2 regions of the Halomonas sp. PAMB 3264 genome follow, and region 2 is predicted to be linked to the other one. Evidence: predicted binding sites of a transcription regulator. Region 2 holds the regulator's gene; the other holds the start of a gene.
The links. Region 2 encodes FliA, which starts transcription of late flagellar genes. Its sites were predicted from a motif close to CTAAAGTTNNNNNNNNNNCNGCCGATA; they were not measured.
Positions count from the first base shown of each region.

Region 1 (11,887 bases), 380 kb from region 2:
GTGAGGATGATCAAGGACGCGGCAAGCGTTTAAAAGGAGAGGGCCATGCTGGAGGCAATTCGAGACTTTTTTCACGACGCGCTGGCCGCACCGGAAGGGCGCGAGAACCATCACCTGACGCTGGAACTCGCCACGGCGGCGCTTCTGTGCGAAGTGGTGCGCGCCGACTACGAGCAAACCCCGGAGGAGCAGGCGGCGCTCAAGCAGATGCTGATGACGCGCTATCGATTGGATGACGCGCGGGTAAGCGAGCTGATGGCGCTGGCCGAAGCGGAGGTCGATGAGGCGGTCGACCACTACCAGTTCGTCAGCCTCATCAAGGAGCACTACGACTACGCCCAGCGCTTCGAGCTGGTAGCGCTGATGTGGCAGCTGGCCTGGGCGGACGGCAGCGTCGACCCGCTCGAGGAGCACCGCATTCGCCGCCTGGCGGATCTTCTGCATGTCAGCCACCGCGATTTCATTCGCGCCAAGCTCGACGTCCAGGAGCAGCGCCCACCCCATGCGTGATGACAACGATGCGTCCAGCCTGACCGAGCTTTTGGATGCGCTGGATCAAATGGAAAACGAGAAGACTCGCGTCAGCGTCGAGGACATTGTCGACGCCGTGGGGCGGCGCTCTTTCGGGCCGATGCTGCTGGTGGCGGGGCTGATCGTGTTGGCACCGGTCGTCGGCGATATCCCCGGGGTGCCCACCCTGATGGCCGCACTGGTACTGCTGACCTCGAGCCAGCTGCTGTTCGGGCGCCGCTTTTTTTGGCTTCCGCGCTGGCTTTTGAACCGCTCGGTGTCGCGCAAGGGGTTCGACAAGGCGCTCAGATGGATGCGCAAGCCCGGGCGCTGGGTCGACGGGCTGATGGGCGTGCGTTTGGCGTGGATGAGCGGCTATCTGGGCATGCGCGCAACGGCGCTGGCCTGCGCGCTGATCGCGCTGGCCATGCCGCCCATGGAGTTTGTCCCCTTTTCCGCCAATGGCGCGGGCCTGGCGCTGACGCTTTATGGACTGGGGCTGGTCGCCAGGGACGGGCTGGTGCTGGCTCTGGGGTTTCTAATCACCGGCGCCACGTTTACCGCGATTCTCGTTTATTTTCTATAGCGTGACGTGATCCTGCACCGTGCAGGCGTTTGATCGATCACTCAAGGAGAATGCATGTCAGAGTCACAACCACCACCGCCTAAAACGCCAGACGAGCAGTCCAGCTGGGAGCGGCGTATCGAAACCGTGCTATGGCGATCACGCTTTCTGGTGTTACTGGCGGTCGTGCCGAGCCTGCTGGGATCCATTGCGTTGTTCGTTGTTGGCACGCTGGATATCGTCAGCGTTGTACTCGATGTGGTCCGCTACTATCTGCTGGATAGCAGCCAGAACATTCATGATACGCTGGTGCCTGACATCATCATTGCGGTGGACATCTACCTGATCGCCATCGTGCTGCTGATTTTTAGCCTGGGGATCTATCGACTTTTCGTGTCACGCATCGATCAGGCTGAAGCGCGCTATCCCCGTCACCCCTTCAACGTTGCCTCGCTCGATCAACTCAAGGACAAGATCACCCGGGTGGTGATCCTGGCCGTCATCATCGAGTTCTTTCGCGCCGTGGTGGATATTCGCTTCACGACGCCGCTCGAGGCCATTTATCTAGCGCTTTCAGTGCTGGCGCTGGCCGCTACGCTCTACCTGATGAGCCAGTCGCACAAAAAAGAGTGAATGAAAGAGCAACGCGCCGCGTGACCCAGCGAGCATTAGCGTGGCGCTTGTAACAAGCGGGCTACCAGCCGATTCAGCTGCTGCTGAAACTGCCCACCGGGGGACGGCGGGTTGGGGTTGGAGGTGATCGCCACCGTCATCGCGCGCTCCGGGATCACGAACAGTGCCTGGCCGCCGTAGCCGCGCCCGTAGTAGACCGGCGTGTCGCCGAAAGTGGTCACGAACCAGCCAAGCCCATAGCCATCCCCCGTCCAGGGCGACCGGCCCCGCGGCGTCCAGGACGCCTCCACATAACCTTCCGGCAGTAGTCGCTCGCCATCGACCACGCCGTCCAGTCGATACAGCTCACCGATCTCGACCAGCGCCCGCGGCGAAAGCTGCATGTCGTTGCCGCCAAAAAAAACGCCTTGCGGGTCCTGCAGCCAGCGGGGAAGGGTGATGTGAAGAGGCTCAGCCAACAGGCGCTGGGCAAGCTGGTAGGTGGATTCACCGCTGCCGTAAGTAAGTGCGGCGGAGACCAGGTGGCTCGAGCCGGTGGAGTAGAGCATGCGCCCGCCGGGCTCGTCCACGAAGGGGCGAGAAAGGGCGTTTTCCACCCAGTTGGGGCTCGCGACCCAGCCGCTGTAGTTCTCGCCGGAGGTACGCTCGAGCCCCGCCTGCATGGAAAGCAGGTTCTCGAGAGTGATGTCGCTCACGCGCGGGTCCAGCCCCATTGGGACGCGCTCACCCAGTAGTTCGACCAACCGCTGGTCGAGCGAGTCGATTACGCCGGCTTCAATCGCCGCACCGGTAATGGCCGCCAGCACCGTCTTGGAGAGCGACTTCACGTTGACCGGCGTGCTCGTCCCCGGCCCACCCTGATGAAATTCGTGTACCCGATGCCCGTCCACCGCCACCACGACCGTATGCAGCCGGTCGAGCGCGCCGGCCTGCTCATCGAGCGCCTTGAAGGCCGCGTCGGAGGGCGTTTGGGCAAGCGCCCCTTCGCTCAAGAGCGCTAACCCCAGCACGAGCATCACCGCTTGAGAGAACATTCGCACGCGCATGGGTTTTCCTTTTTGTAATGCCAACGAGGCTTTCAAAAAGCGTAGAGCGTGCGCGCGCCAGGCGCACGTAAATTACGCAAACCGCCCCAAAGCCTGCTAGTCTGAGGATGTTGCCTCGATGGGTAAGCAACCCTTTGATTTTCCTAAAACGCAAAAAAGCAAGGAGCGCCGCAATGCGTAACATCATCTATATCGTGGGTCTGGTCGTCGTCGTGCTGTTCATTCTTTCGATGCTTGGCCTGCGCTAATCAAGGCGCCGTGCCAAACACAAACGCCCGCAAATGCGGGCGTTTTTACGTTCGAGCGGAGCCTTTTGCGCTAGGCGCAGTCCGCCGCGCCCTGGCCGAACAGGTCGAACATGATGTCCCGGCCAAGGGAGGTCAGCACGAAACGCCCTTCCTGATTGGTCATTCCCGCCGCGTTTGATTCAAGCATTTCACGACACGCCGCCCAGCCCGCATCCTGCTCATCGAGCGCCGCGATCTCGCGCTTTGCCAACCCGCAGCCGGGCAGCGTCACGGTTTCCAACACATGACCGTTCACGTACAAAAGCTCTGCCAGTGTGAACAGGCACTGACGCAGCCGAGACGCGTCTACGGCGGCAGAGGCGGCGGGGGTGTCACCTTCGCAGGGCATTGAATGCTCCATCGATTAACGAACAACGTTTCCCTAGTGTAATGGAGCTGACCTATTTAGACCAAGGTCTAAGTTTTTGGCGTGTTCAACGCTTGGGCTCGGTACGTATTGCGCCCTGCGGTTATTTCCTCTTGGGTGGCTCTTTTAACCGAAAAAGTCGTAAAGATTACAGAAAATAACCGTTTACTAAGTTAAAAGTGTGATAAAGGCTAAAGACACTGCGCGATTTGCCGATAATCAATGCATTGACACAGGCAAATTTCAGCTCGCCTAAAGAGCAGGCGATCACATTTAAAGGGGCAGCAATCGATGGCTTCCATATCTTCACTGGGCATTGGCTCGGGGCTCGATTTAAACGGGCTATTGGATCAGCTTCAAACCGCCGAGCGCGCCAAACTTCAGCCCATTGCCGAGCAGGTTCAATCTGCCAACACGACCGTCTCTGCCTATGGAGCGCTCAAAAGCGCGGTTTCCACGTTCCAGGATGCCACCCAGGCGTTGAACGATACGTCGTCGTTTGAAAGCCTCACCACCAATGTCGAGGGCGACGGTGTTATCGCCATTGCGTCCAGCGAAGCACAGGCGGGCCGGTACGACGTAGAGGTCGATCAACTGGCAACTGCTGGTAGCCTCGTGACAGAGCGTTTGGATAGCGCTGACGAAAGTGTTGTCAGCGGTGAGCAGACGCTCAGCTTCGCACTGACTGAAGGCAGTATGCCCGAGATCACGATCGCCGATGGCAGTTCGCTTGAAGACATTCGAGACGCCATCAACGATCAAGGCGGCGGTCAGGTGACTGCCTCTATCATCAACGACGGGCAAGGGTATCGGCTCTCGGTCATGTCGAGCGAGACCGGCGCTGATGCCAGTATCGAAAGTACCAATTTCTCGACCATTCTATCCGGTGATGGCACCACCTCGGACACTCAGGTCGTGCAAAAGGGACAGAACGCGGCATTCAACGTCAACGGTATCGATATCGTCAGTGCCTCCAACCAGGTCGAGGGCGCCATTCAAGGAATGACCTTGACGCTCACGGAGGCCGGTACTTCGAGTACCATCAAGGTCGAGCAGGATAATGAAGCACTGCGTGAGAACGTGAATACCTTTGTGGAAAGCTTCAACACGCTCAAGAGCACCTTGAATACCTTGACCAACTTCGATGTGGAAACGGGCCAGTCGGGAGGCTTGAACGCTGATGCGACCACACGAGCCGTCGAGCGCGAGCTCCGTCAGGCTATTAGCGGTATGACCGGCGGTGACGGCTTCAACGTACTGTCCGACGTCGGCATTTCATTGCAAACCGACGGTACGCTAAAGGTCGATGACGAAAAGCTGGATAACGTCATTGCCACCCAGCCGGACAGGCTGGCCCAATTTTTCGCAGGGAGCAGCGAAGGAGGCGGCATGGCCGGACAAATCAATACGTCTCTTGAGCGCCTGGTAGGCGATGGCGGCCGCCTTGATACGGCCAAAGAAAATGCAGAAAGCCGCGTCGAGTCGCTACAGGAGCGCTATAGCCGAACCGAAGAGCGCATCGGGCAAACCGTCGAGCGTTATCGTGTTCAGTTTCAAGCAATGGATAGCATGGTGGCGCAAATGAATCAGACGGGTGCCTATCTCGAACAGCAGTTGGGAATGCTGGCCCAAACCAACCAGAGCTAGGCCCAGCTCTCACGGACAGGAAATGCCCAGCTACAACGCTGGGCTTTTTTTAGAGGTATCTTTTGAAGGTACCTAAAGTTCGTTATCACCCCGCCGATAAACAAGGTAATCAACCCATACTCTTTGCTACTTATTACTCGAGGATTTAACCCATGGCATCAATCTCCGCGCTTGGTGTAGGTTCCGGGTTGGACTTGAACGGTCTGGTGGATCAGCTCAAAGCCGCTGAGCGCCAGAAGCTTACCCCCGTTTTACAGCAGCAAAGTGCTCAAAAGACCAAAATTTCGGCCTATGGGCGTCTTGAGTCGGCGATGGACCGGGTCAATACCTCGGTAAAGGCGCTAAACGATGCCTCGACCTTCAAACAGCAAAAAAGCACGGTAACCGGCAGTGGCGTTCTGGCCACGGCGGGTGAGAAGGCCAACCCTGGGCGCTTTGAAATTAGCGTGTCTCAGCTGGCTCGTGCCGGCAGCGCGGCGTCCAATAGTGTGGCGCTGGATCAGGAGCTCACTGCTACTGATACGAAATTGAAGCTCAATTTCGGCGCGGGCACTACGCAGACGAGCCTTGACGTCGATATCAAGGCAGGCAGCACGCTAGCCCAGGTACGCGATCAGATCAATGCAAATAAGGAGTCGGGTGTTACCGCCTCGCTTGTCAACGATGGCACCGGATACCGTTTGGCGCTCAGCTCAAAGGAAACCGGCAAGGACGCCTCGCTCACAGGGTTTTCTGGTCTCGATGGGCTTGCCATGGATAGCACGACGGTGCGGTTAGGCCAGGACGCCGCGCTCAACGTCAACGGCATCGCGATCACCAGCAAGACCAACCGCGTCGAAGGCGCTATTGAGGGTGTAACGCTCGATCTCACCGCCGTGTCGGAATCCCCCGCCACCCTGGTGATCGAGCGAGACAACGACTCCTTGAAGGAGGCGATCAATAACTTCGTCAGTAACTACAACGAAATGAAATCGACCGTAGAGCGCATGACCAAGTTCAACGGCGAAGGCGAGATTTCGGGCGAGCTGATAGGTGACCGTACCGTACGCACTATCGAAAACCGCTTGAGTCGTGACGTGAGCGACAGCTTGGCGGGCGGCGATATCACACGGCTGTCTGAAATCGGAATCTCAATTGATGAGCGCGGGCGCTTGAAGGTCGACGAAGAAAAGCTCGATGCCGCTGTTGCCAACGACCCTGAAGGCCTATCTGCCTTCTTCGCTGGTGACAGCAAGGAAGCAGGCTTTGCAGGGCGCCTCAGCACAACATTGACGACCATTACCTCAGAAGATGGCCTCATTAAAAGCTCGGTCACCAGTGCAGAACAGCGAATCGAGAGTCTCGATAAGCGCAAGGAGCGCATGGAAGCCAGCATCGAGCGCAACGTGGAGCGCTATCGTAAGCAGTTTGCCCAGCTCGATGGCATGATTGCGCAGATGAACTCCATGAGCAGCTACCTGGGCCAGCAGTTCGATATGCTGAGCAATATGCAGAAGTAGTAAACCTTGCTATCAAACGAAACGGTGCTAATACGCTCTCGTTCGTAACGACAATTTATTTTATCAGCGGGGCCGTAAGGCCCCGTTATAGTTTCAAGGCCAAATTTTCATAAAAAAGTGGGTAAATGAGCTAAAGGATCGCCCCGCTTCGCCGTTAATTATAACAACGGCGATGCAAGCGCCGATTTATAGGCCTCTCTTGGGCCACTAAACACAGAGGATTACCCCATGTCCGTCATCAATACCAACATCACTTCCATGATCGGCCAGAACAACCTGAGCAAGTCCCAGGGCATGCTGGCTCAGGCGCAGGAGCGTCTTTCTTCCGGCCTGCGTATCAACAGCGCCTCCGACGACGCAGCAGGTCAGGCGATCGCCAACAAGATGACCGCCCAGATCAAGGGTATGGATCAGGCGAGCCGTAACGCCAGCGACGGTATCTCGCTCGTTCAAACCATGGAAGGCGGCCTGGACCAGATCAACGACAACCTGCAGCGTATTCGTGAACTGGCGGTACAGGGTGCTAACGACACTAACACCGCCGATGACCGCGCGGCGATCACCACCGAGATCAACGAGCGTATCGCTGAGATCGACCGCGTAGCGGGCAGCAACAACTTCAACGGCACTAACCTGTTGTCAAGCGGCGCGAGCACGGCGCTCAATATCCAGGTCGGTTCTAACACCAGCGGCAACGACACTATTACCGTCAATACTTTCGACGCAACTAGCAGTGCGCTGGGTGTTAGCGGGTCTGCGGCGGCTCTCTCCGGTGCCGGCGCGACTCACGACAACTTCCAGACGCTGATCGACAATGTCGATACCGCCGTCAAGTCGCTCGACACGCAGCGTGCGACTCTGGGTGCCACGCTGAACCGCTTCGACTCTGTGATCGATAACCTGGCGACCACGACTACTAACCTTTCCGAAGCGCGCTCACGCATCGAAGATGCCGACTACGCGAAAGAAGTGTCGAACATGACACGCGCCAACATCCTTCAGCAGGCGGGTACGTCCATGCTGGCCCAGGCTAACCAGACCCCGCAGTCTGTACTGTCTCTGCTGGGTTAATCGCTCAAGCAGTAGTACCACGAGCGAAGTGAACGACGGGGCCGCAAGGCCCCGTTTTTCGTTGGGCGCCTCGCGCATTTTTCTCATGTGAATCGCGCGAAAGGCCTAAAGAAGTGCCTCCAACAGCCGTTAATTATAATAACGGCGATGCAAGCGCCGATTTAAAGGCCTCTCCTGGGCCACTAAACACAGAGGATTACCCCATGTCCGTCATCAATACCAACATTACTTCCATGATTGGCCAGAACAACCTGAGCAAGTCCCAGGGCATGCTGGCTCAGGCGCAGGAGCGTCTTTCTTCCGGCCTGCGTATCAACAGCGCCTCCGACGACGCAGCAGGTCAGGCGATCGCCAACAAGATGACCGCCCAGATCAAGGGTATGGATCAGGCGAGCCGTAACGCCAGCGACGGTATCTCGCTCGTTCAAACCATGGAAGGCGGCCTGGACCAGATCAACGACAACCTGCAGCGTATTCGTGAGCTGGCGGTTCAGGGTGCCAACGACACCAACACCGACGATGATCGCGCCGCAATCGAAACCGAGATCAACGAGCGTCTGGCCGAGATCGACCGCGTGGCAGGCAGCAACAACTTTAACGGTACCAATCTTCTTAACGCCAGCGGCAGCCTGAGCATCCAGGTTGGTTCCAATACCGATGTTGAAGACGTCATCAATGTTAAGACTGTCGATGCTACCGTGTCGGGCCTGGAACTGACTAGCGCCTCGGGCGGAGTCGTTGCAGCGGCTTCCGGCGGCGCCGCTACCTTTACGGCGGCTAGCGGAGCTGGCGCCCACACCAGCTTCCAAAGCCTGATCGATGCCGTTGATACTGCTACTAAAACACTCGATACCAACCGCGCTACTTTGGGTGCTACGCTGAACCGCTTCGACTCTGTGATCGACAACCTGGCGACCACCTCGACCAACCTGTCCGAAGCACGCTCGCGAATCGAGGACGCCGACTACGCCAAGGAAGTGTCGAACATGACGCGCGCCAACATCCTCCAGCAGGCGGGTACGTCGATGCTGGCCCAGGCGAACCAGACGCCGCAGTCGGTATTGTCTCTGCTGGGCTAATAGTCGGGTAAGTGCTGCCATTGACAGCTAGAGTAACGGGGCCAATTGGCCCCGTTTTTCGTTCTTTCTGCAAGCAAAATTATTTTCACAAAACGGCTTTAAACTATTCAAGAATCCACGTTAGCGGCCGTTAATTATAATAACGGCGACGCAGTCGCCGACCTGTAGGCCCTTCTCAGGCCATAAAATACCGAGGATCTCATCCATGTCCGTTATCAATACCAACATCACTTCCATGATCGGCCAGAATAACCTGCGCGCTTCGCAGAGCATGCTGGCTCAGGCACAAGAACGTCTCTCTTCCGGTCTGCGCATCAACAGCGCATCCGACGATGCCGCCGGTCAGGCGATCGCAAACAAGATGACTGCTCAGATCAAGGGCATGGAGCAGGCCAGCCGTAACGCCAGCGACGGTATCTCACTCGTTCAGACCATGGAAGGCGGTCTGGATCAGATCAACGATAACCTGCAGCGTATTCGCGAGCTAGCGGTACAAGGTGCTAACGATACTAACACCGCCGATGACCGCGCCGCGATCGCAACCGAGATCAACGAGCGTATCGCCGAAATCGATCGCGTAGCGGGCAGCAACAACTTCAACGGTACTAACCTGCTTAATGTTAGCGGTGGCGGTACTCTGAACATTCAGGTTGGTTCGAATACATCGACCAATGATGTTATTGAGGTAAGCACAATCGATGCGACCAGTGCTTCTCTGGGCGTTAGTGGCGCAGCTGCCTTGCTTTCTGGAGCCGGTGCAACACATGCTAATTTCCAGAGCTTAATCGACGCTGTCGATGGCGCAACGAAAACCCTGGATACCAACCGCGCGACTTTGGGCGCCACGTTGAACCGCTTCGATTCCGTGATCGATAACCTGGCGACCACCTCGACCAACCTGTCGGAAGCGCGCTCACGTATCGAGGATGCCGATTATGCCAAGGAGGTGTCCAACATGACCCGCGCCAACATTCTGCAGCAGGCGGGTACGTCCATGCTGGCTCAGGCCAATCAGACCCCGCAGTCCGTTCTATCTCTGCTTGGTTAATAACACATTAATGAGTGTCGACGGGGCCGAAAGGCCCCGTTTTCGTTATAGGCTTGAGAGAAATATGGAACACTTCGTTACACGCTATAACCCCCGCATAGCCTGAAAATAACGCAGATCTTCTGCATCATTTTTCTATAGCGTTACTCTTTGCTACATAAAAAAAGCCTTGTTTCTTCAAGTGTTGGATATAGCAGCCGTTACCCCTTGGTAGCGACGGCACAAGCGTCGCCAAGTTGGCCCGCTGGCCAGTTATACTTCAAGGAGCAATACTCATGTCTGTAATCAATACGAATATCACCTCCATGATTGGCCAGAATAATCTGAGCTCTTCACAAAGCATGCTGGCTCAGGCGCAGGAGCGTCTCTCTTCCGGACTGCGTATTAACAGCGCCTCCGACGATGCCGCAGGTCAAGCCATCGCCAACAAGATGACTGCCCAAATCAACGGTATGAGCCAAGCCAGCCGTAACGCCAGCGACGGCATTTCCTTGGTGCAAACCATGGAAGGTGGTCTCGATCAGATCAACGACAACCTGCAACGTATTCGTGAGCTGGCGGTGCAGGGCGCTAACGATACCAACACGGAAGAAGATCGCGCGGCGATTGCCACCGAGATCACTGAGCGTATTGAAGAAATTGATCGTGTTGCGGGTAGCAACAACTTCAACGGTACTAACTTGCTGGACGGCGTTAGTACTGACGACCTGGAAATTCAGATCGGCGCGAACACCACTGACGATGACACCATTTCAGTAAGCCGCTTTGACGCCACTAGCGACAACCTGGGCGCGGTGAGTGGTGGGGTTGCCAACCTGGAGGCAGCGGCCACCGCGGTATCAGGTGGTGGTGACCATAGTGATTTCCAATCTTTGATTAATTCAGTGGATAGCGCCGTAAAAGAATTGGACACTAATCGTGCGGAGCTGGGTGCCACGCTCAACCGTTTCGATTCGGTGATCGACAACCTGGCAACGACCGAAACCAACCTTTCCGAAGCTCGGTCGCGCATCGAAGATGCCGACTACGCGGATGAGGTCTCCAACATGACCCGCGCTAATATCCTCCAGCAGGCGGGCACCTCCATGCTGGCGCAGGCTAACCAGACGCCGCAGTCCGTACTGTCTCTGCTGGGTTAATTGCTCGAGCAGTAGCACAACGAGTGAAGTGAACGACGGGGCCGCAAGGCCCCGTTTTTCGTTGGGCGCCTCCCGCATTTTTTCTCATGTGAATCGCGCGAAAGGCCTAAAGAAGTACCTCCAACAGCCGTTAATTATAATAACGGCGATGCAAGCGCCGATTTAAAGGCCTCTTCTGGGCCACTAAACACAGAGGATTACCCCATGTCCGTCATCAATACCAACATTACTTCCATGATTGGCCAGAACAACCTGAGCAAGTCCCAGGGCATGCTGGCTCAGGCGCAGGAGCGTCTCTCTTCCGGCCTGCGTATCAACAGCGCTTCCGACGACGCAGCGGGCCAGGCCATCGCTAACAAGATGACCGCCCAGATCAAGGGTATGGATCAGGCGAGCCGTAACGCCAGCGACGGTATCTCGCTCGTTCAAACCATGGAAGGCGGTCTGGACCAGATCAACGACAACCTGCAGCGTATTCGCGAATTGGCGGTTCAGGGCGCCAACGATACCAACACCGCCGATGACCGTACTGCGATCACCACTGAGATCAACGAGCGTCTGGCCGAGATCGACCGCGTAGCAGGCAGCAACAACTTCAACGGCACTAGCTTGCTCAATGCCAGCGGCAGCCTGAGCATTCAGGTTGGCTCCAACACCGATTCCGAAGACGTGATTAGTGTCAAGACCGTCGATGCGACTGTGGCGGGTCTGGGCTTAGCAAGCGGCAGTGAAATCACCGGCACCACATTTGCCGTTAGTGGTGGCACCGCAGCCCACAGCAGCTTCCAGAATCTAATCGACTCCGTCGATGCCGCGACCAAGACTCTGGACACCAACCGCGCAACCTTGGGTGCCACGCTGAACCGCTTCGACTCCGTAATCGACAACCTGGCGACCACCTCGACCAACCTGTCCGAAGCGCGCTCACGAATCGAAGACGCCGATTACGCGAAAGAAGTGTCCAACATGACTCGCGCCAACATCCTTCAGCAGGCG
Region 1 is NZ_CP134866.1:3,180,342-3,192,228, reverse strand. It holds gene RN347_RS14440 (TerB family tellurite resistance protein) at 46-510, shown strand; gene RN347_RS14435 (exopolysaccharide biosynthesis protein) at 503-1,096, shown strand; gene RN347_RS14430 (YqhA family protein) at 1,151-1,708, shown strand; gene RN347_RS14425 (serine hydrolase) at 1,744-2,754, opposite strand; gene RN347_RS14420 (hypothetical protein) at 3,073-3,390, opposite strand; gene fliD (flagellar filament capping protein FliD) at 3,700-5,055, shown strand; gene fliD (flagellar filament capping protein FliD) at 5,208-6,554, shown strand; gene RN347_RS14405 (flagellin) at 6,783-7,625, shown strand; gene RN347_RS14400 (flagellin) at 7,829-8,704, shown strand; gene RN347_RS14395 (flagellin) at 8,910-9,752, shown strand; gene RN347_RS14390 (flagellin) at 10,028-10,891, shown strand; gene RN347_RS14385 (flagellin) at 11,096-11,887, shown strand, end outside.
Region 1: a site for FliA is predicted at 9,929-9,955, ahead of RN347_RS14390 (flagellin). Genes of this name have one in related genera too.

Region 2 (11,887 bases):
ATAGACGAAGAGTCCAGCAAACAGCGCGTGGCCGTGGGAGATCGGCAGCGCCAGCGCCACCAAACTCAGACCGATCGCGCCGATCGCCACCAGACACACCGCCTTTATCTGCTGGCGCTTCTCGGCCAGGATCATCAGCGGCACCATGGCGACGAACGACAGCGCCATGATCGACAGATAAGCAAGGCCGTGGTACTCGATGGACACGCCCGCCTCGACGAGGCGAAACGGAATCGCGACGAAAATCGCCATCAGGATCAGGTGCAGCGAGAAGATCGACGCGTTCAAACGCCACAGATCCCACCGGGCCGCCACGCTCTTGAACTGGGCACGGTCCATGCCCACGTCCTTGTGGCGCAGCCGGCGCGGCGCCGGCGGCACCCAGCGCCACAGCACGAAGAGCCCGAGCAGCGTCAGCGCCGCCGTGACCCAGAATACCCCGGCAAGCCCGGCCTGGCTTGCAAGCCAGGGGCCGAGCACCATGGCGATGGCAAACGACACGCCGATCGAAAGCCCAATGGTAGCCATGGCGGCGGTGCGCACCTGTTCGCGGGTTTGATCCGCCAACAGCGCCATGATCGCCGCAGCCACGGCGCCGGCCCCCTGTAGTGCCCGGCCGGCGATGATGCCGCCAATGGAGTCGGCGCTGGCGGCCACGATACTGCCAAGCGCAAAAATCAAAAGCCCAAGGGCGATGATGCGTTTGCGCCCGAAACGGTCCGACAGCAGGCCGAAGGGGATTTGCAGTGTGGCCTGGGTGAGCCCGTAGACCCCCAGCGCCACGCCGACCAGCAACGGCGTGGCGCCGGACAGCGTGTCGGCGTAGAGCGCCAGCACCGGCAGCACCATGAAAAGCCCGAGCATGCGGGAGGCATAGAGCCCGGCCAGCCCACTGATTGCGCGGCGCTCGGAAGCCAGCAGCAGTGTGGAGAGGTTGCGCATAGTGCCCTTTGAAGTAGAACCAGGTGAACGAGCGGTACCCGTCGAGGCGCCTTTGAAACGCGCGCCTTCAAGACAACCGACGATGAAATGCCGATTTGGAAAAGCCCTCCATTCTAGCGCTTCGCGCCGGCGCTGGAAACGCTCGCCTTGCGACAAAGCGTCCCGCCCGCTTTGCTGTAATGGGGCATAAGTACTTATAATTACGCTTTTGCCACGCGATTCGAGGTGTTGATGGACAGCATTCTGGTCAGAGGTGCACGCACTCACAACCTCAAGCAGATCGATGTGGAGCTGCCGCGCGACAAGCTGATCGTGATTACCGGCCTTTCCGGCTCGGGGAAATCCTCGCTTGCATTCGATACGCTATACGCCGAAGGGCAGCGCCGCTACGTGGAGTCGCTCTCCACCTACGCGCGCCAGTTTCTTTCCATGATGGAAAAGCCCGATGTCGACCACATCGAGGGGCTCTCCCCGGCCATTTCCATCGAGCAGAAGTCGACCTCTCACAACCCGCGCTCCACCGTCGGCACGATCACCGAAATCTACGACTACCTGCGCCTGCTGTTCGCCCGCGCCGGCACGCCGCGCTGCCCGGAGCACGGCGAGGACCTGGAAGCGCAGACCATCTCGCAAATGGTCGACCAGGTGATGAACCTGGAGGAAGGCACCAAACTGATGCTGCTGGCGCCGGTGGTGAAGGGCCGCAAGGGCGAGCATCTGCAGCTTCTGGCCGAGCTTCGCGCCCAGGGCTTCGTGCGCGTGCAGATCGACGGCCAGATCCTCGAACTCGACGACATCGCCCCGCTCGACAAGCGTAAAAAACACGACATCAGCGTGGTCGTGGATCGCTTCAAGGTGCGCGACGATATCGCTCAGCGCTTGGCCGAGTCCTTCGAGACCGCGCTGAACCTGGCCGACGGCACGGCGATGATCCACTTCATGGACGGCGACCGGGAGGACCTGGCGTTCTCCTCGCGCTTCGCCTGCCCGGTGTGCGGCTACTCGCTCTCCGAGCTCGAGCCGCGCATGTTCTCGTTCAACAACCCCGCCGGCGCCTGCCCCACCTGCGACGGTCTCGGCATCCAGCAGTATTTCGACCCGGAGAAGCTGATCAGCCACGACGAGCTGTCGCTTGCCGAAGGCGTGATCAAGGGCTGGGACCGGCGCAATATCTACTACTTCACCCAGCTTCAGGCGCTGGCCAGCCACTTCGATTTCGCCCTCGAAACGCCCTGGAACGAGCTCTCCAAACGCCAGCGCGACATCATTCTCAACGGCAGCGGCAACGAACCCGTGCCGTTTAGCTACGTCAGCGACCGCGGGCGCAAGGTGACCCGCGAGCACGCCTTCGAAGGCGTGCTGCCCAACATGCAGCGCCGCTATCGGGAAACCGAATCGAACATGGTGCGCGACGATCTGGCCAAGTACATCGCCATGAAGCCCTGTACCGACTGTAACGGCACGCGCTTGCGTCGCGAGTCGCGCCACGTCTTCGTCGACGATCGCAACATCGCCGACATCGTGCGCACGCCGATCGGCGAGGCCTGGGACTACTTTGCCAACCTCGCGCTTCCCGGGCGCAAGGGCGAGATCGCCGAGAAGATCGTCAACGAGATCCACTCACGCCTGGAGTTTCTGGTCAACGTCGGGCTCGACTACCTGAACCTCGAGCGCAGCGCCGACACGCTCTCCGGCGGCGAGGCGCAGCGTATCCGTTTGGCGAGCCAGATCGGCGCGGGGCTGGTCGGGGTCATGTACATTCTCGATGAACCCTCGATCGGCCTGCACCAGCGCGACAATGATCGCCTGTTAAAGACGCTGGAGCGACTTCGCGACCTGGGCAACACCGTGATCGTCGTCGAGCACGACGAGGACGCGATCCGCGCCGCCGATCACGTCCTCGATATCGGTCCGGGTGCCGGCGTGCACGGTGGTGAGATCGTCGCCCAGGGCACGCCCCAGGACATCATGGACAACAAGAACTCGTTGACCGGGCAGTACCTTTGCGGCACTCGCGAAATCGCCGTGCCGCCGTATCGCATTCCCGGCAATCCGGAAAAGCAGCTGGTGGTGCGCGGGGCGACGGGCAACAACCTGCAAAACGTCACGCTTACGCTGCCGCTGGGGCTGTTCATCGCCATCACCGGGGTATCGGGTTCGGGCAAGTCGACGCTGATCAACGGCACCCTGATGCCGATCGCCGCCCGCGATCTCAACCGGGCCACCACCATGACACCGGCGCCCTACAGCGCCATCGAAGGGCTCGACCAGCTCGACAAGGTCATCGACATCGATCAAAGCCCGATCGGGCGCACGCCGCGCTCCAACCCGGCAACCTACACGGGCATCTTTACCCCGATCCGCGAGCTGTTCGCCGGCACCCAGGAGGCGCGCTCGCGAGGCTACAAGCCCGGGCGTTTCAGCTTCAACGTCAAGGGCGGACGCTGCGAAGCGTGCCAGGGCGAGGGCATGATCAAGGTAGAAATGCACTTTCTGCCGGACATCTACGTGCCTTGCGACGTGTGCAAGGGCAAGCGCTACAACCGCGAAACCCTGGATATTCATTACAAGGGCAAGAACATTCACGACGTGCTGGAAATGACCGTCGAGGAGGGCCTCGAGTTCTTCAGCCCGGTGCCGGCCATCGCCCGGCGCCTGCAGACGCTTCTGGACGTCGGGCTCTCCTACATTCGCCTGGGTCAGAGCGCGACCACGCTTTCCGGCGGCGAAGCCCAGCGGGTGAAGCTTGCCCGCGAGCTTGCCAAACGCGATACCGGCCAGACGCTCTACATTCTGGATGAGCCGACCACCGGTCTACACTTCGAGGATATTCGCCAGCTCTTGACGGTGCTCCATCGCCTGCGCGATCACGGCAACACCATCGTGGTCATCGAGCACAATCTCGATGTGATCAAGACTGCGGACTGGATCGTCGATCTGGGCCCGGAAGGCGGCTCCGGCGGCGGGCGGATCATCGCCGAGGGCACCCCGGAGCAGCTGGTGAAGAAAAAAGGCTCGCATACCGGGCAATTTTTGGCGCCGCTATTGCAAAAAAAGAAGTGAAAAAATAAAAAAACGATAAGGCAATGTCAGGCAAGCCGCCGTATCGTTCCCCTTTGGCCGTCACCGCCGGCCCTGAGCGGCGGCACAGCCCGGGCACGCAGTCAAGAGAAGGAGACACCGAGCATGAGTCAGGAAAAGAGCTGTATTGTTCGCCACTTCAACCATTATTACTCGTTGTCAAAAGACGAAGAGCAGCTGCTTGATTCGCTCGAAGAGAGCCCGCTCGATCAAAAGGCGGGGTCACTTCTGTGGGAGATGAAGGACCCCGCTCAGGAGTTTTGCACGCTGCGAAGCGGCTGGGCCTACTCCTATCGCCATTTGGAAAACGGCGATCGCCACATCATGGAGGTGTACCTGCCCGGTGACATCATCGGCCTGCGCGAATTCGCCTTCTCCCAGCGGCTGGAAAACGTGCGCTTCATCACCGACGCTGTGGTGTGCCGTTTTCCGCACAAGCGGATGATCGATCTGTTCAGCCAGTCGCTGCCGCTGACCTCGGTCATGTTCGCCATCAGCAGCCGCCAGCAGTCGCTTCTGACCGAGCGGCTGGTGAACCTGGCAAGACGCACCGCCCGCCAAAAAATGGCCCATTTCATCCACGAGATGTACGTCCGCCTGAGCCAGACCAACCCGGATTTGACCGGGCAGTTTCGCCTGCCGCTCTCCCAGGAGCAGCTCGCCGACGTACTGGGACTCAGCCCGGTGCACGTCAGCCGCACGTTCACCGCGCTTAGCGAGGCGGGGCTCATTTATCGCGACCGCCATCACATCAACATACCGGACCTGGCGGCGCTTGCCGCCGAAGGCGAGTTCGACGACTGTTACTTAAGCGACAACGTGCGGCCGCTGCTCGGCCAGTCGGAGTGATGCGTATCTTTTCTCGACATCAATACTCGGCGCACCGTCCCATGACGTCTCACACTGTTGCCGCGGCAGCGCTCGGCGTCGCCGGGCTCTTCGTTTTCGCCACCGCCGCCCAGGCGGCGCGCTATCCGGTCAGCGATGACACCGCCTTCGGCGCCTGGCACGCCGCGACGACCACCGATGCCGGCCAGCGTCACTTTCGCGCGCTGGAGGCCGAAAGCTATTCGGACGCCATTTTGAGCGTGAACGCTACCGAAGGTGTGTGCCACCTGCCCTGGCTCGAACTACGCGTGACCCTAAAAGAGACGCAGTCCGAGAGCCGCGCGGTGAACCTGGTCCCGGCGCGGCTGCGCGTCGACCAGACGCCGATCATGGAGACCATGGCGGAGTTCATCGTCGAAGAGGGGGATGACGGCTTCTACAGCCACTTCTACCTGGGCGAGCTCGACGCGCTACTGGCGCGCATGAGTGAAGGCGAGCAGCTGTTCATCGGCTTCGAGCAGGGGAGTGCCACGCCCTGGACCATGACGTTTGATCTCGACGGCGCCGGCAAGGCGATTCAGGAGATGCAGCGACGCTGCGCCGGGGCTTAAGGCGTAACCCGCGCCGGCTCCGGGGCGGGAGTTCGCAGCACGAATTCGACGCGGCGGTTGGCGGCGCGCCCTTCCCGCGTGTCGTTGCCGGCGAGCGGGCGCGTGTCGGCGTAGCCCACGGCGCGTAGCCGCTGCCGCGCCACGCCCTCCTGCTCGAGATGGCGCACCACCGCGATCGCCCGCCCGGTCGAAAGCTCCCAGTTGGAGGCGAACGCCGCGGTCGAAATCGGCACGTTATCGGTATGGCCTTCCACCGACACCTCGCCCTCGAAGGTGTCGATCACCTCGCTCAATCGCTCGAGCACGCCTTCGCCCTGGGGGGTCAACTCGGCGGCGCCGCTGGCGAACAGCAAGCTGTCGTCGATGCGCAGGGTCACGCCTTCGCGCCCCTGGCTGACGCTTACGCCCTGAATGTCGAGCGCGGCCATGGCCGGCGATAGACCGCTGTCGCGCGGCAAGATTCCCGAGGAGAGCGGCTGAAGGCCTTGGCCTTCGTTTGATGCCTCGCCGCCGCTACCCGCCGGCGTCAGTGCCAGCAGCAGCACGAACAGCGTGATCAGAAGCGTCAACACGTCGAGGTAGCTGGTCAGCCACCCCTCCTCGCCGTCGCCGCCGGTGAAGGGCGATTCCAGCGCGTGGCGGGCGTCACAATTGAGCATGGCGCTAGCCTTTCGCCGCGACGCCGCTGCCTGGGCGCGGCTTCACATGGGGGTCGTTGATCTCATCGTGGTAGTTGGCCACGAACGAGTTCAGCGTCTCTTCGATGAACGACGGCAGCCGGCGCTTGGTGATCAGCGAAATGCCTTCGAGCACCATGTTCATGGTGATCAGGCGCTCCTCGGTGCGCCGCTCGAGCTTCACCGCCACCGGTTTGAACACCAGATTCGCCAGTAGGATGCCGTAGAAGGTGGTGAGAAGCGCCACCGCCATGCGCGGCCCGATCACCTCGAGATCCCCCGCGTCCATGACTTCGAGCATGTTGACCAGCCCGACCAGGGTGCCGATCATGCCAAACGCCGGGGCATAGGTCGCCATGGTGCGAAAGATCTGCGCCTCGGCGTGCTCGCGCGCCTTGAGCCTGGCGATGCGCCAGCGCAGCATGTCAAAGATCTCGTCTTCCTTGGTGTTGGCGATGACGAGCTGGATGCCGGTGCGCAAGAACGGGTTGCGGGTGTGTTCGAGCTCGCGCTCTACCGCGCGCACGTCGCCCTTGAACCAGAGCCTGGCCATGGAGACCAGCTCGTCGATGTCGTCGCGCACGAAGGTATTCTCGCGGCGAAATACCAGCCCCACCAGGCGGACCACGCGCACCACCTCCTTGAGCGGATAGCTGATGAAGGTCGCCGCCAGCGTGCCGGTGATGACGATGGCAAGCCCGGGCAGGTTGATAAAGCTTGCCGCGGACTCCGCGGTAAAGAACAGTACGCTCACCAGCAACAGGATGCTGGCGCCTATTCCAATCAGGGTAGAGGGGTTCATCGACGGCTCCTCGCCGGTAGGGATTAACGGTGAAAACGGCTCAGTCCGGCTCGTGCAGACGCGCCCGTAAACGGCTGATGGCCTGGCTGTGCAGCTGCGATACGCGCGACTCGGTGACGCCCAGTACCGCGCCCACCTCCTTGAGGTTGAGCTCTTCCTGGTAGTAGAGCGCCATCAACAGCTTTTCGCGCTCCGGCAGCGCTTCGATCGCGGCAATCAGAGTGTCGCGCTGCTGGCCGTCCAGCAGCTCCTCGAAAGGCGCGTTCAGCGACTCCTGAAGCGGCTCGCTGCCCTCTTCCAGAAGCTCCTCGAAGGGCAGCAGGTGGCCGCTGTTGGTGTCCGCCAGCAGCTGCTGATACTCATCGAGCGGGATGTCCAGGTCGCGGGCGATCTCGCTCTCTTCCGGGGCGCGCCCCAGGCTTTGCTCCAGCCGGCGCACGGACTCGTCCATGGCCCGGGCCGAGCGGCGTACGCTGCGCGGCAGCCAGTCCCGGGTGCGCAGCTCGTCGACCATCGCCCCGCGAATTCGCTGGCTAGCAAAGGTGGCGAAGCTCGCCCCCTGGGCGGCATCAAAACGCCCCAGCGCCTCTAAAAGCCCTACCATGCCGGCCTGGATCAGATCGTCGAGCTCGATGCTGGCCGGCAAACGAACTTGCAACGCCAGCGCCTGGCGACGCACCAGCGGCATGTGCTGGTTGACCATATCGCTGTGTTGGATTCTTCCCTTTGCTGTATACATCGGCGTGCCCCTGGCTAATCGCTGGTCACTGATAGTTCACAATCACTTGAAGCCCTCTCACCCTCACCGGCGGCTGGCCACGCCCCAACGCGAAACGAAACTCGAGCGGCGCGCCGGCATTGAGCCCGGCAAGGCCGGTGGCACTGCCGCGCTGGCCGTCGAGGGCGACGCAGCGCTCCGGGTGGCAAAGCCAGGCATGGATATCGGCCCCCGGCGGCGCTTCGAAGCGCCAGTTGACGCGCTCGATGCGCCCCTGATGAATCTCGGCACTGGGCGGCGGCGCGAGCGCCTGGCTGGCACTTGCCCGGTCGCTCATCGCGACCATCAGCCCGGTCGTATCGACACTCCAGCTGCCCCCGCCCGCCAGGGCCGACAGCGAAAGCCCGCTGGCCACCACCCCACTCAGCGCTGCGAGAATGACGTTTCTCATTAGCATAACCTAACCATAGTGGCTCACTCAGTATGGCCTACCTGGCCAAAAGCAGCAGTTCGATCCCCAGGTACGCCGCCGCCGCCGCGCGCAGATTCTCGAGCAGCCCGGCGCGGGGCAGGCCCGGCTCATGCAGCGCCAACAGCCGTTTGGGCCCCTGGTGTTCGCTGACCAGGCGCAGCGTGCGGTACATGGCGGCGAACGCCTCGGCGTCGCTTCGCACCCACAGCGCCCAGCGCGAGTAGCGCGCGCAGAGCGCCTGGAGCGGCGCATCGGCGTCCACCGGCACGACCTCCCAGCTCTCTGGCGTTGCCGCCCAGCGCCGGCCAAGCCGCGACCACTCGTCGAGGCGCGCGATCACCGGCTCGCGCTGCTTCGACCCAAGCCCGACCACGGCGAGCGGTATTTTGGCGACATGCGCGTCTGCGACGTGCGCGTTGGCGACATGCGCGTCCGCGACGGGCGCATCGACAGCGCGTGCATCGGCTTCGCTCGCCTCCAACGCCTGAGCCTGCCGCACATCGTCGTCGCCTTGCGCGCCGGCCGACTGGCCGGTGCGCAGGTTCGCCCACTGGCGCAGCCCCGCGGCCTGGTCCTGGCCGCTCATGCAAAGGTCTCGCGGCTGACGCTGCCAAACTGACGGATCGCGTCGCGGGTCATTAGAAAGTGCATGATCGCGTCCGCCAGCGCGCTATCGCGGCGCTTGCGCGGGCTACCCAAAAGGCGCAGTAAATCCTGCTGCAACGCCTGGGCCTCTTCGTCCTCGGCGCTGTCCAGGTGGGTGGCCACGCACGCTACGCCGCTGGCCATCAAGAGCCGTAGCTCAGCGCTGACCTCGCCGCCGTCCGACTCCTTAAGTGCGCGCCAAACGCGTTTGGTCAGCGCTACCGTGCCTTCACTTTGCAGCTGGGTGATCAAAAGCGACAGCGCCTCGCTCCCCAGCCGCGCCGGCGTGAGCCAATAGCGCTTGGCGACCCGCCGCGATGTTTCCGGGTCGCGCAGTTCGCCGCGCCAGGCGAGCAGCCGCTGGCCCGCGACGTCGGTGACCTCGGCGTGGGCGCTGTAGAGCGAAAGCGACTGACCGCGAAAGCGCACGGGCACCTGGTGGCCCAGGGTCGCCTCGTCAAACAGCGCGGCCATGGCGTAGCGTTCGCCCTGCCAGTATACCCGCTGGCTTCCGCTGACCCGGCTGACCCAGGTCAAGCGCTCGGCTTCCAGCGCGTTAAGCGTTTCGCCCTCGACCAGGGTGGGCAGCAGGTGCACGGCGGCCTGGCGCTGCGCGTCGATGCGCGCCTGCCAGCCGGCGCTCTGGCGGTGCTGTAAAAGCGTCAGCGCACAGAGGCGTCCGTCGGCATCGAGATTCAGATCCGGCATCGACCACTCCATGCCGCGCTCGGCGCGCCGGGGCGACCACACCACCCCCAGCGCGCGCTGCTCATGATAGCGATCTGCAAGCGCTGCCAAACGCTGGTCGTGGAGCACGCCGGGCAGCGCGGCGATATCCCAGCTCGCCTCCAGCAGAGAGAAGCCGGCAACGCGCTCGCGAAGGCTCGCCATCAGCAGGCCAAGGCGCCGCCCCTGGCCCAGCACTTCCCGCGACCAACGCGGCGCCAGCGCCTCGCTCGACCAGGCCGGGCGGGCGGGTTCGCGCTCGCGCACGTCGGTCATGGCGTGGGTGAGCGCCTGGTCCACCAGCGCCGTCGGCTCGGCCAGCTGCATGTCCTCCGGTACGCGCTGGCCGTTGGAGCAGAAAAGCACGCGCAGGCCAAAGCGCATGACGATATCCAGAAGCGGCGCCAGCCGGCCCGCCTCGTCCTGCTTGGTAATGATGCAGTCGTCGAGCTCCGCCCCGGCCGCCCGCGCCGCCTGGCGGTAGCGCAGCACCACCTCTTCCAGGGTTTCCGGCTGGCTGGCGGCGTTGAGCACCAGCACCAGGCGCACCTTCGAGCCGCCGCCCTGCAGCTGGTCGATCTGGGTGATGACTCGCTGATCGCGCTGGCTCATGCCGACGGTGTCGATGATCACCCACTGCTTGCCGCCAAGGCGTCCGAGCAGGTCGTCGATCGGCTGTTCGTGATCGAGGGCGTACATCGGCGTGTCGAGCAGGCGGGCGTAGATCCGCAGCTGTTCGTGGGCGCCGATACGAAAGCTGTCGGTGGTCACCAGTGCCACCGGGCGCGTGCCGTGGCGCATGACGAAGCGCGCGGCGAGCTTGGCGGTGGTGGTGGTCTTGCCCACGCCGGTCGGGCCGACCAGCGCCACGATGCCGGTCTGGTCGAAAAACGCCTCTTCCCTGTCGAGTACCTCGAGCCGCGCGACGAGCTGGCGGTGCAGCCACGCGAGAACCCGCTCGTCCTGGGGCGACAGTGCGCCGAGCGATTCGGGCAGTGCCGCGCTGATCTCCTCGCAAAGCTCGTTGCCAAACCCCACGCGGGCGAGCAGCGTGTTGAGCGTTTGCGCCGTCGACGGCGCCGGCGCACTCGCCACGTGAGTGCGGGCGAGCAGCGCGCGCATGTCCTGCATCTCCTGCAAGAGACGCTCGCTGACCGCCTCGAAAGGCTGGCTCGCGCTTGCCGGCGCGGTGGAGGGCGCCTCGAGCGCCGCGGCAACGTGCGCGTAGGGGCGATCGACGTCGGCTAAACGCTCCCTTGAAGGCTCGATGTCCGGTTGAGGCGCCGGCGGCGCGGTATGATCCAGCGCGGCGTCCTCGGCCATGGCCAGGATTTCGACACCGGTGTCCGTGCGCCGGTTGGCGACGATCAGCGCCTCGTCGCCCAGCGCCGCGCGCACCTGGCGCATGACATCGCGGCTGTTGGCACCGATAAAGCGTCTTACGCTCATGGCTCTCCCCCTTCGTTATTCAAAGCGCGCCCGCAACGTCTCATCGCGACCCGCCCACCAGCGTGGTGATTCTGAGCGTGCGGTCGTCGGGAATTTCGGCCTGGGACATCACCACCAGGTGGCGCAGCCGGCGGCGCAAAAAGCGCGCGACGATGGGGCGCAGCGAGTGCTGAACCACCAGCACCGGCGGCTCGCCGCTGGCTTCCTGGCGCTCCAGCGCCTGCTGGGTCTGGTTCATCAGCGTATCGGCCAGCCCCGGCTCCATGGCGCCGTTGCCGTTCATGGCCTGGATCAACACCTGCTCGAGCTGGGCGTCCAGGCCGATCACGTGAAGCGCCTCCTGGCCTGCGAACCACTGCTGGGTAATCGAGCGCCCCAAACTGATGCGCACCTGAGCGGTCAGCTCGCCCACGTCCTTCTGCTGGCCGGCGACGTCGGCCAGGGTATCCAGAATCGTGCGCATGTCGCGAATCGAAACGTCCTCTTCGAGTAGGTTCTGCAGGATGCGCTGGAGCGTGGTGAGCGAAATCGCCTTGGGCACGACCTCTTCGACCAGGGATTTCTGCTCGTCGCCGAGCTTGTCGAGCAGCTTCTGCACTTCCTGGCGGCCGAGCATTTCCGGCGAGTGGCGGTGCAAGAGGTGGTTCAAGTGCGTGGCGATCACGGTGCTGGCATCGACCACCGTGTAGCCAAATACCTGGGCGTGCTCGCGCTGGCTGGCATCGATCCACACCGCCGGCAGGCCGAAGGCGGGGTCCTCGGTGGGCGTACCCGACAGCTCGCCGGAGACCTGGCCCGGGTTGATCGCCAGCCACTTGCCCGGCTGCGCCTCGGCGCGGCCGATCTCGGCGCCCTTGAGCGAGAGCACGTAGGCACTCGAGGAGAGTTCGAGGTTGTCGCGAATGTGCACCACCGGCGGCAGAAAGCCGACCTCCT
Region 2 is NZ_CP134866.1:3,560,043-3,571,929, forward strand. It holds gene RN347_RS16265 (MFS transporter) at 1-942, opposite strand, end outside; gene uvrA (excinuclease ABC subunit UvrA) at 1,174-4,005, shown strand; gene RN347_RS16275 (Crp/Fnr family transcriptional regulator) at 4,129-4,872, shown strand; gene RN347_RS16280 (hypothetical protein) at 4,914-5,462, shown strand; gene RN347_RS16285 (OmpA family protein) at 5,459-6,121, opposite strand; gene RN347_RS16290 (MotA/TolQ/ExbB proton channel family protein) at 6,126-6,941, opposite strand; gene RN347_RS16295 (RNA polymerase sigma factor FliA) at 6,982-7,680, opposite strand; gene RN347_RS16300 (flagellar protein FlhE) at 7,706-8,110, opposite strand; gene RN347_RS16305 (hypothetical protein) at 8,148-8,630, opposite strand; gene flhF (flagellar biosynthesis protein FlhF) at 8,714-10,951, opposite strand; gene flhA (flagellar biosynthesis protein FlhA) at 10,992-11,887, opposite strand, start outside.